Regions from separate parts of the Schinkia azotoformans genome, predicted to be linked through region 3. Evidence: riboswitches for the same ligand, from Rfam matches in the RefSeq annotation. Region 3 holds a riboswitch; each other region holds the start of a gene.

Evidence for each region. Region 3 has a riboswitch for thiamine pyrophosphate ahead of P9E47_RS11505 (ABC transporter ATP-binding protein). Riboswitches for the same ligand answer to the same signal wherever they lie in the genome.
Region 1: linked by a shared signal. The riboswitch ahead of thiT (energy-coupled thiamine transporter ThiT) and the one ahead of P9E47_RS11505 (ABC transporter ATP-binding protein) in region 3 are both predicted to bind thiamine pyrophosphate.
Region 2: linked by a shared signal. The riboswitch ahead of thiM (hydroxyethylthiazole kinase) and the one ahead of P9E47_RS11505 (ABC transporter ATP-binding protein) in region 3 are both predicted to bind thiamine pyrophosphate.
Region 4: linked by a shared signal. The riboswitch ahead of tenA (thiaminase II) and the one ahead of P9E47_RS11505 (ABC transporter ATP-binding protein) in region 3 are both predicted to bind thiamine pyrophosphate.

Annotation. Positions count from the first base shown of each region.
Region 1 is NZ_JARSMD010000029.1:58,354-60,560, reverse strand. It holds gene P9E47_RS18435 (rhodanese-like domain-containing protein) at 1-108, opposite strand, end outside; gene P9E47_RS18430 (hypothetical protein) at 252-521, shown strand; TPP riboswitch at 557-666, shown strand; gene thiT (energy-coupled thiamine transporter ThiT) at 755-1,348, shown strand; gene P9E47_RS18420 (glycoside hydrolase family 31 protein) at 1,469-2,207, shown strand, end outside.
Region 2 is NZ_JARSMD010000021.1:56,180-58,386, reverse strand. It holds gene htpG (molecular chaperone HtpG) at 1-736, shown strand, start outside; TPP riboswitch at 859-967, shown strand; gene thiM (hydroxyethylthiazole kinase) at 1,163-1,969, shown strand; gene thiW (energy coupling factor transporter S component ThiW) at 1,997-2,207, shown strand, end outside.
Region 3 is NZ_JARSMD010000019.1:132,746-134,952, reverse strand. It holds gene P9E47_RS11510 (ABC transporter permease) at 1-191, opposite strand, end outside; gene P9E47_RS11505 (ABC transporter ATP-binding protein) at 184-888, opposite strand; TPP riboswitch at 1,050-1,150, opposite strand; gene P9E47_RS11500 (transglutaminase domain-containing protein) at 1,233-2,207, opposite strand, start outside.
Region 4 is NZ_JARSMD010000025.1:69,919-72,125, reverse strand. It holds gene tenA (thiaminase II) at 82-792, opposite strand; TPP riboswitch at 958-1,057, opposite strand; gene P9E47_RS15405 (TPM domain-containing protein) at 1,331-2,170, opposite strand; gene P9E47_RS15400 (hypothetical protein) at 2,164-2,207, opposite strand, start outside.

The DNA.
Region 1 (2,207 bases), on a different contig from region 3:
ATTTCGTGGAGGCTGTGATGATGTTTCTGTTTGAGTATTTCCTGCTCCGGAACAACCGGCTGTTGTGATGGCTGCTGCCAGAACGAATATAGTTAGTAATTTCTTCATAAAAAGTCTCCTTTTGTTTTGCTGTACAACTTTAATTTTACACGATAATAGTAATACGAATATAAGTATTTTTCACTATCACTGTTGTTTCTCGGTGAATTATGTTAACATTTGACGTGATACTCATGAGGGAGTGATTGCTCTTGAGCCTTAATCTTGATGATGTAAAAAAGGCATTTTTAGACTGTGAATTTCCTTTTTATAAAAGTTTGGAAGTAGAAGAAAATAAGGCTGTGTGTACTTTATACAGTATAAAGTCCGATTTTTATTCTACCATTATGATGGAACTTTCCAGCTACGAAAAGCTCATTCACCAAATATCAATCGAACTAATTAAATTTAGATCAAATGAAATGCTAATAAATCAGACTGCTCAGACGCAAGCAGAATCAATCGCAATTCATCTTGATTAATTTAAAATTTACAAACGATGTCACTACTGTTATAGTGAAAATGTAAGGGGAGCTAAGGGAACTTGGCTGAGAGGATACTAGTCCGTATCGACCCGTTTAACCTGATCTGGGTAATGCCAGCGTAGGAATGAACATTTACTTTGAATGTTTTCATACTTTTTACGCTTTTAGCTGGCTACCCTGTGGGTAGCTTTTTTTATTTTATTTTATTTTTTTGGGGAGGATTTTTACTTATGAAGAGGAGTAAAACGTTATTTTTAGTCGAAGTTGCCTTATTTTCAGCATTGGCTTATGTTTTTGATTTATTAGCAAATATGGTTTCATTAAGAATTTGGCCACAAGGTGGTTCTATCTCCATTGCCATGGTTCCCGTTTTCCTAATTGCTTTCAGATGGGGGATTAAAGGTGGCATGCTTTCGGGTCTCTTACTTGGTGGGCTTCAGGTTTTAACCGGGCAAGCGTATATTGTACACCCTATCCAAGGTCTATTAGATTACTTCATTGCTTTTATCGTTATTGGACTCGCTGGTGTGTTCATGAAACAAATACAGCATGCTATTAATGAGCACTCAAAAAGTAAAGTTACTACCTATGTTATTGCCGGAACACTATTAGGAAGCGTTTTGCGGTATGCAGCCCATGTTATCGGCGGGATTGTCTTCTTCGGTGAATACGCACCATCAGGAACTCCTGTAGCCCTATACTCACTTTTATATAATGGCACTTATATGCTTCCAGCCTTTATTTTAAGTGCCATTTTTGTGTCATTGCTTATTAACACTGCTCCGAAGTATTTCGATGTTACAAATGCAAAGTTCAATTATTAATTATGCTTGCTTGGTAATGGCCGTCCCCTTGGGGATGGCTGTTTTGTTTTGGTGCCCCCTCCCTCCCATTATGGTAAAATATTCTACATAGAGAAAATAAATTTGAGGGAGGGTTTATTTATGTTAGAAGATTCAAGCTTTGCGATACGTCCTGATTCTACAAAGAACCTGACGAAGATTAAGTATTTCGATATTGGGTCGCTCCTCACTTTGCAGCAAAACGAATCAATATTCACTTTTCACTGTCAACACGGATTTGTTAGTTTACTTTTTTATAGCGATGATATTGTAAGAATAATCATGGACCCTTCTTCAGAGCCTTCCTTAAAGAGCAGTGTTGCTTTGGTTAAACAGCCAGATCCTGTAAAAGTCCAACTAGAAGAGCTTGATGAAAAGATCATCATAGCGTCGCCTAAACTTACTGTCGAACTTCAAAAATCACCGCTACGTGTTTGCGTCAAAGATAAAAATGAAAATATCCTTGTTACCGAATCCAATTTGGGAATGGGGTGTACAAGTACGAATGCTGTATTTTGTTTTAAAGATATGGATGCGGATGACCATTTTTACGGTTTTGGTGAAAAAACGGGTTTTCTTGATAAGCGGGGAGAAAAAATGACGATGTGGAATTCAGATGTCTATGCCCCGCACAATCCTGAAACTGATGCGTTATATCAATCAATTCCCTACTTCATGACTATAAGAGACGGGAAAGCCCACGGGATTTTCTTTGATAATACATTTAAAACAACATTTGACTTCAAATCAAACAATGATGCTTATTCATTTTTAGCCGAGGATGGGCAGCTTGATTATTACATTTTGGCAGGTCCATCGCCTAAAGATGTGATCGAGCAAT
Region 2 (2,207 bases), on a different contig from region 3:
CTTTGGCAGACAATTAAAATATGGAGTTTATAGCGATTTTGGAACACATAAAGATGTATTACAAGATTTATTGCTATTCTACTCTTCAAAAGAGAAGAAGCTTGTTACATTAGATGAATATGTATCAAGAATGCCTGAGGACCAAAAATATATTTACTACGCTTCCGGTGATTCTGTTGAAAGAATTGATAAAATGCCACAAACAGAACTGGTGGCGGAAAAAGGCTATGAAATTCTCTATTTCACCGATGAAATCGATGAGTTTGCGATTAAGATGCTGATGACGTATAAAGAAAAAGAATTTAAATCTGTTTCAAGCGGAGATTTAGGGATTGAAGCTGAGGAAAATCAGGAAGATAAAGCTGCAGAACAGATAGAAAACAAAGAGCTTTTTAGCTATATGAAGGAAATTTTAGCTGGTAAAGTTAAGGATGTTCGAATCTCAAAGCGTCTAAAATCACATCCGGTTTGCCTATCCACAGATGGTGAAGTAACGATCGAAATGGAAAAAATATTAAGCATGATGCCAGGTAACGAGAATGTAAAGGCTGACAAGGTATTAGAAATCAACGTAAACCACGACGTCTTTAAGTCGTTACAAGATGCCTTCGCCAGTGATAAAGAGAAAGTAGCATTATACACAAATCTATTGTATAATCAAGCACTTTTAATCGAAGGTCTGCCAATTAACGACCCAGTTGAATTTACGAATGATATTTGTAAGATTATGGTGTGATTTTTATTTTACAAAAACAGCCCGGATTCTTGTGTGTGGAATTCAGGGCTATTTTCTTTAATTAATGATTGAAGTTACTTTACAATTTGCTATTGAAGTTATATGATTAATATGAAATATTGGAAAACTACTAGGGGTGCCCGGATGCTGGGCTGAGAGAAAAATTTTCGTTTTCAACCCTTTGGACCTGATCCGGATTATACCGGCGTAGGAAAGTAGATGGTTTACATACTTTTCTTATTGTTATTGAAGCCAGGTTCTGTTTTGAGGATCTGGCTTTTTATATTGATCGGTTATCATAGGCTAGTTTGATTCCCGAAAGCTGAACTTGAAAGTCAAACTGGGAATCAAAGTTCCTATTTGATCTTTAATTCGAAAAAACTATAACTTTAAGCGATAACAGATAATAAATAACGGAGAATAAAAATGAACAAAGAGATATCAAGCAAATTAATAAACAAAATCAGAGAAAATAAGCCTCTTATACATAACATCACAAATATAGTGGTAGCTAATTTTACAGCAAATGGTTTATTAGCGCTCGGTGCCAAACCAGTCATGGCATCTGCTCCGGAAGAAGTTGCGGAAATGACTAAAGCGGCCAATGCTCTTGTATTAAATATGGGAACGTTAAACAGAGAGCATCTAAAAGCAATGATCAATTCCGGTAAAGCGGCCAATGAAAAGGGAATCCCGGTTGTGGTGGATCCTGTTGGAGTTGGTGCTACTCAATTCAGAACGGAGTCGGCACAACAACTACTCCGTGAGGTTAAAGTTAACTTCATAAGAGGGAATGCAGCAGAGATTGCTAATCTAATAGGGCAAGCATGGGAGATCAGAGGTGTTGAAACAGGTAAAAGCGGTGGGAATATTATTGATTTAGCTAGGTTTGCAGCACAAAAACTTCAGGCAACTGTAATTGTTACTGGAAAAGAAGATACCATTACAGATGGGGCAACTACATTCTTAGTTCGTAATGGTCATCCATTATTAACAAAGGTGACTGGAACTGGCTGTTTGTTATCTGCAGTTATAGGTGCATTTGCGTCTGTGGGAGGTGTCTCGCTCCAAGCAGCAGTAGCTGCACTTACTACATATGGAATTGCGGCAGAAATTGCCGCCGCCAAAACAGCCGAGGTTGGGCCAGGTAGCTTTCAAATAGAATTTATTAATCAACTAGCACTTATAAGCCCGACGCAAATTGAACAAAACAGCCAATTTGAAAGATTATAAGGTAACAAAAACAAAGGAGGAGTGTCTATGGCAAAAACAATGAAAATGACAATGACAGCGATGCTTGTTGCTGTAGGAACTTTGACAAGTCACTTATTCTTCATTCCACTTGGCTTTGCCAAGGTTTTTCCAATGCAGCATTTTATAAATGTATTGTCAGCCGTGTTATTAGGCCCGGGATACGCGGTAATGCAAGCATTCTCAGTTTCCCTAATAAGAAATATGATGGGGACAGGGT
Region 3 (2,207 bases):
ATAATAATCAACATCGTTGCTGGTAAATGATTTAAAAACAGAACACCTTTTAAGTCCCACAGCTTAAGCAATATTTGTGTTGGAGAAGGTAATATATACTTCTTGTTAACAATCGCGGCTCCTATTTCCCAGAAAATAAAAACACATAAAATAATCGTTATAGAAGAAAAATAATATTTAAATTTATCCATTGTACACCTTCATTCGAAGCCGGTCTATTAATTGTTCCTTTATGTTTACAATTTCTTGCCCGGCAAGATCTCTTATTTTTCTGGGCCTTGATAATGGAACTATAACTTCCGTAAATTCCTCTATCGGAGTTCTATTGATTAGAAAAATTCGATCGGACAAGAAAAGAGCTTCATCTACATCATGTGTAATAAATAAAATGGTCTTTTGCATTTTTTCCCATTGCTCTAAAAGCCACTCTTGCATCGTTAATCTTGTAATGGCATCTAGCGCACTAAATGGTTCGTCCAATAATAAAATGTTAGATCCAGTAATAATTGTTCTAAGGAACGAGACGCGCTGCTTCATTCCACCAGACAATTGTGCTGGATAGGAGTGTTCAAACCCCTTCAAACCAAATTCCTGTAGTAGGTCATACACTTCCACCTTTGGGACTATTTGTTTCGATGCCTCCATTTCCAACGGTAAAGTTACATTTTCCAAGACAGTTCGCCAAGGTAAAAGCAAGTCTTGTTGGGGCATATAACCCACACTGCCTAAACGTTGGCTGGAGGCTGAACCATCGATTATTACGTTCCCAGAGGTGGGATTTTCTAGACCTGTAATCAGCCGAAATAGTGTCGTTTTACCAGAGCCGCTTGGCCCAATAATACTTACAAATTCACCTTCTTTTACGGTGAAATTTAATTTTTCTACAATGACAGGCTCCTTTCCACTATATGTAAAATCAACATCTGTAAATTGCAGCGTAGTATGCCCTTTTATTAGAAATCCCTCCTTTTTCCAAATAAAAAAACCACCTCTATTAAATAGAAGTGGTTGTATTCAACATGAATGATGCCAATAATAAAAATAATTACAGACACCAAGCACCACTTCCCTACGCTAGAATTATCTAGATCAGGTTTAAGGGTTAAGACAATCGTCTTTCTCAGCCTTTTCAGCACCCCTAGTAGTAACGCTAGAATATTAAATTTTCATCTATATTAGGTTTAACACATTATTATAATCGTTGCAATCATTTTTCATTAATTCTTAAATTCTTAATCTTTCGGCGGATCATTTTGGTATACAATATCCGAAATCATAACCAGTTGGTCAAAAGATGTCGTCCCCCTTATATAAGGAAGAGTGACAAAACTCCATGATTTTACCTTATGTTTAACAGCATTATCATAAATGATTTGTCTAAGGTTTGTGCTTAAATCACCTTTGTTATCAATATAGCGAAGGTTAAATTCATTGTTATAGCTTGCAAATTGATTGCCAATCATATCGCTCAATTCAATTAAACGACTTGCAGTATTTTCCGGAAGCAAGTAGTGTAAACCTATTGTTACCATTAATTCTTGATAACGCTCCGCTTCATTTGTTGAAGAAAGCTTTGATTGTAGAAGGTCTAAATAAGCTGTAGTTGCAGCAGGGTATGGCTTTTCTTCACCATTTATTCCTCCCTGTTTCCAACTATGATTTTTTGAAATTTCTTTATCCGTTAGTAAGTAATAATCATAAAAAATCCGTCCTGCTTCATCGGGAACGGGATCATCCCATGTTACATCAAGATGATACCATTTATCGTCCAGCTTCACTAAATTCCACGCATGGTTTTGGGTTTTATATGCTTGGCTACTGGCAGTACCACTAATTAAACGAACGTCAAAACCTAATTTCTTCAACATTTTATAGGCGAGCATAGCATAACCATTACATGCTGTTATTCCTTTTGTTAAAGCCGTATAGGGAGAATTGCTAATCAAGGTAGTATCATACCCTAGATTCAACACAAGATAATCATGGACAGCTTTTACTTTTTCATGGTTATTCATTTCAGGCTTTATGATCTTAGACAAAATGGCATTTACTTGTTGATCAACATACTTCATTTCAGCTGCTGTTTCATAATATGTGAATTTAAGGGTTATCGTAATATCGGTTCCATATGCTTTATAGGACATATTTACACTGCGAAAAGAATAGTTCAAATATTCATCATTTTCAATTGCCTTATCAATATATCC
Region 4 (2,207 bases), on a different contig from region 3:
ATAACGTACCTAGGCGCTTCTTTCAATGATTAACCCTAGACAATCTGTAGTATTCTTACTATGTTCCCTATTATTCCCATTTCACATCGGTTTTATAAGCCTGCTTTGTGTATATAGTTTAACGGGCCATTCCTCTTGTTTCTCCGCCATATCCCAAAACATATATTCGAAGTAGCTTGTTTTAACTACAATCTCCTCCAGTTTAGCTAATTCTCGTTCTGGTTTTCCCTCCGCCATTTCGTTTATCAGATTCATACAATCCTCAGCTAATTCAGTAAATTCATCGGATGAATACATTTTTACCCATTCACCATAGAATTCATGATCGATTGCTCCCGGCCATGATGCTAGTTCTTTACCGATAAAGCTATAACTCCAAGCGCATGCAAGGACAGATGCGACTACATTTTCAATTCCTCCAAGTTGTGCTATGTTTAGCATGTAGCTTGTATAAGCTGTTGTTGTAGCGCCTGCCTCCGTTGCTTCCAGCTCATCATGAGAAATTCCGAATCGAGCGGCATATTGACGATGAAGTTCCATTTCCATATCCAACGTGCCATGAAGAAGTTTCGCGAATATAGTCATCGTTTTTAAGTCCTGTGCTTTAGCACTTCCCAAAGCAAAAAGTCGACAATATTCAATTAAGTAAACATAGTCCTGCTTCATATAATGCTTGAATTTATCCTTCTCTAACCAGCCCTCTCCAAGCCCTTTCACAAAAGGATGCTCCAAATATGACTTCCAAATCGGCTCTATTCGGTTCCATAATCGATCCGTAAATAAGTTCGTCAAAATATTATCCCCTTTCTATTTAAGACAGTTTCCGATATAACATTACTAAAATATTTGATGGAATGTTCTCACCTCTTTAACATTGGGAGCGATAAAATACAAAAACCCATCACTAGTTTAATAGAGATGGGTTAGGTAAACAGACATAATAGTCCACATAAAATGCCAGTTCCAGTTCCACTTCCCTACGCTAGTGTTACCTAGATCAGGTTCAAAGGGTCGATCATATCTCTCTCAGCATTTTCATGCTCCCCTAGTCGAATTATTAATTATTTGATTTCTATATATTAGTATAGGCATAGTTTACGAGAAATAGCAATTTATAGGAATCACTTATCATTTATTCACATTGTTTCCCATTTTTCACACCTAACTCGATTCTTGGAAATCATTTTTCGCTTTCATGCAGATAATTTCAAATTATCTTGCATCAAACGAGGCTTGAACTCCATTTGGTGCGGATAAAAGCAAATTATCCGTCATCGAACGGCCCTAGTTTCAGAAACCATTCACTCAGATCGATTCTCACTATCTGCCGTTAAAACTTCCTTCCGCCACCACCGGATCGACCGCCACCAGAACCAAAAGAGGATCCCGAACTTCCACCGCTGCCTGTATTCCTTTGTATTTTTTGTTGGGTCACCATTGTACGAACGTATTGATCTTCCGTATTCGTAACAACAAAGGAGTTATTTTCTAAATATGTTCTTGCATTGACTGTTGAGCGGCCACGATTATTCATAGCCATAATACCAACTGTAACAGCACCTAGCCCAATGGATATAAGTAAATAAAGGGTGAGTTCTTTTATCAACTCCGAATCACTTGTTGTATGAACAGTTTCAACCGTTGTGCTAGGAATTTGGCTTGTTGATGGCCCGTTTCCCGCACTAATAGGTAGTCCCTCATGCATTACTTTTTCCACTTCATCTAAAAAAACATCCGCACTTTCACTATATTTTCCTTCACCCAAATATGGATAAAACTCATCAAGCGTTGCTTCAATTGTCGCATCTGGAAAATAATCCACGATTCGGTCTCTTGTAAAAATATAAACTTCACGGCTATCCATATTAAGAAGATACAAAATACCGTCAGACGTTCCCGCAAATCCAAAACCATGTTCCTTGTAGAAATCATCTGCAAATTGTCTTGATGATTTTCCTTCATCATCATTGATTGTAACAATGATAATATCCATCTCTAATTGCTCACTAAGCAAGGTTGCCTTTTCTTGCAGCTGTTCTTTTTGAATATCGGTGAACAAACTAGCAAAATCGTAAACTTTGTTTTCCGTAGCGAATACACTGGTTCCTACTATTAAAATTATTAGCATGATAACCGGTATTATAAGGAGCGACCTTTTTAAAATCACCATAGGAAAAGCCCCCCTAACGAAAGAACGGCAAAAGTAG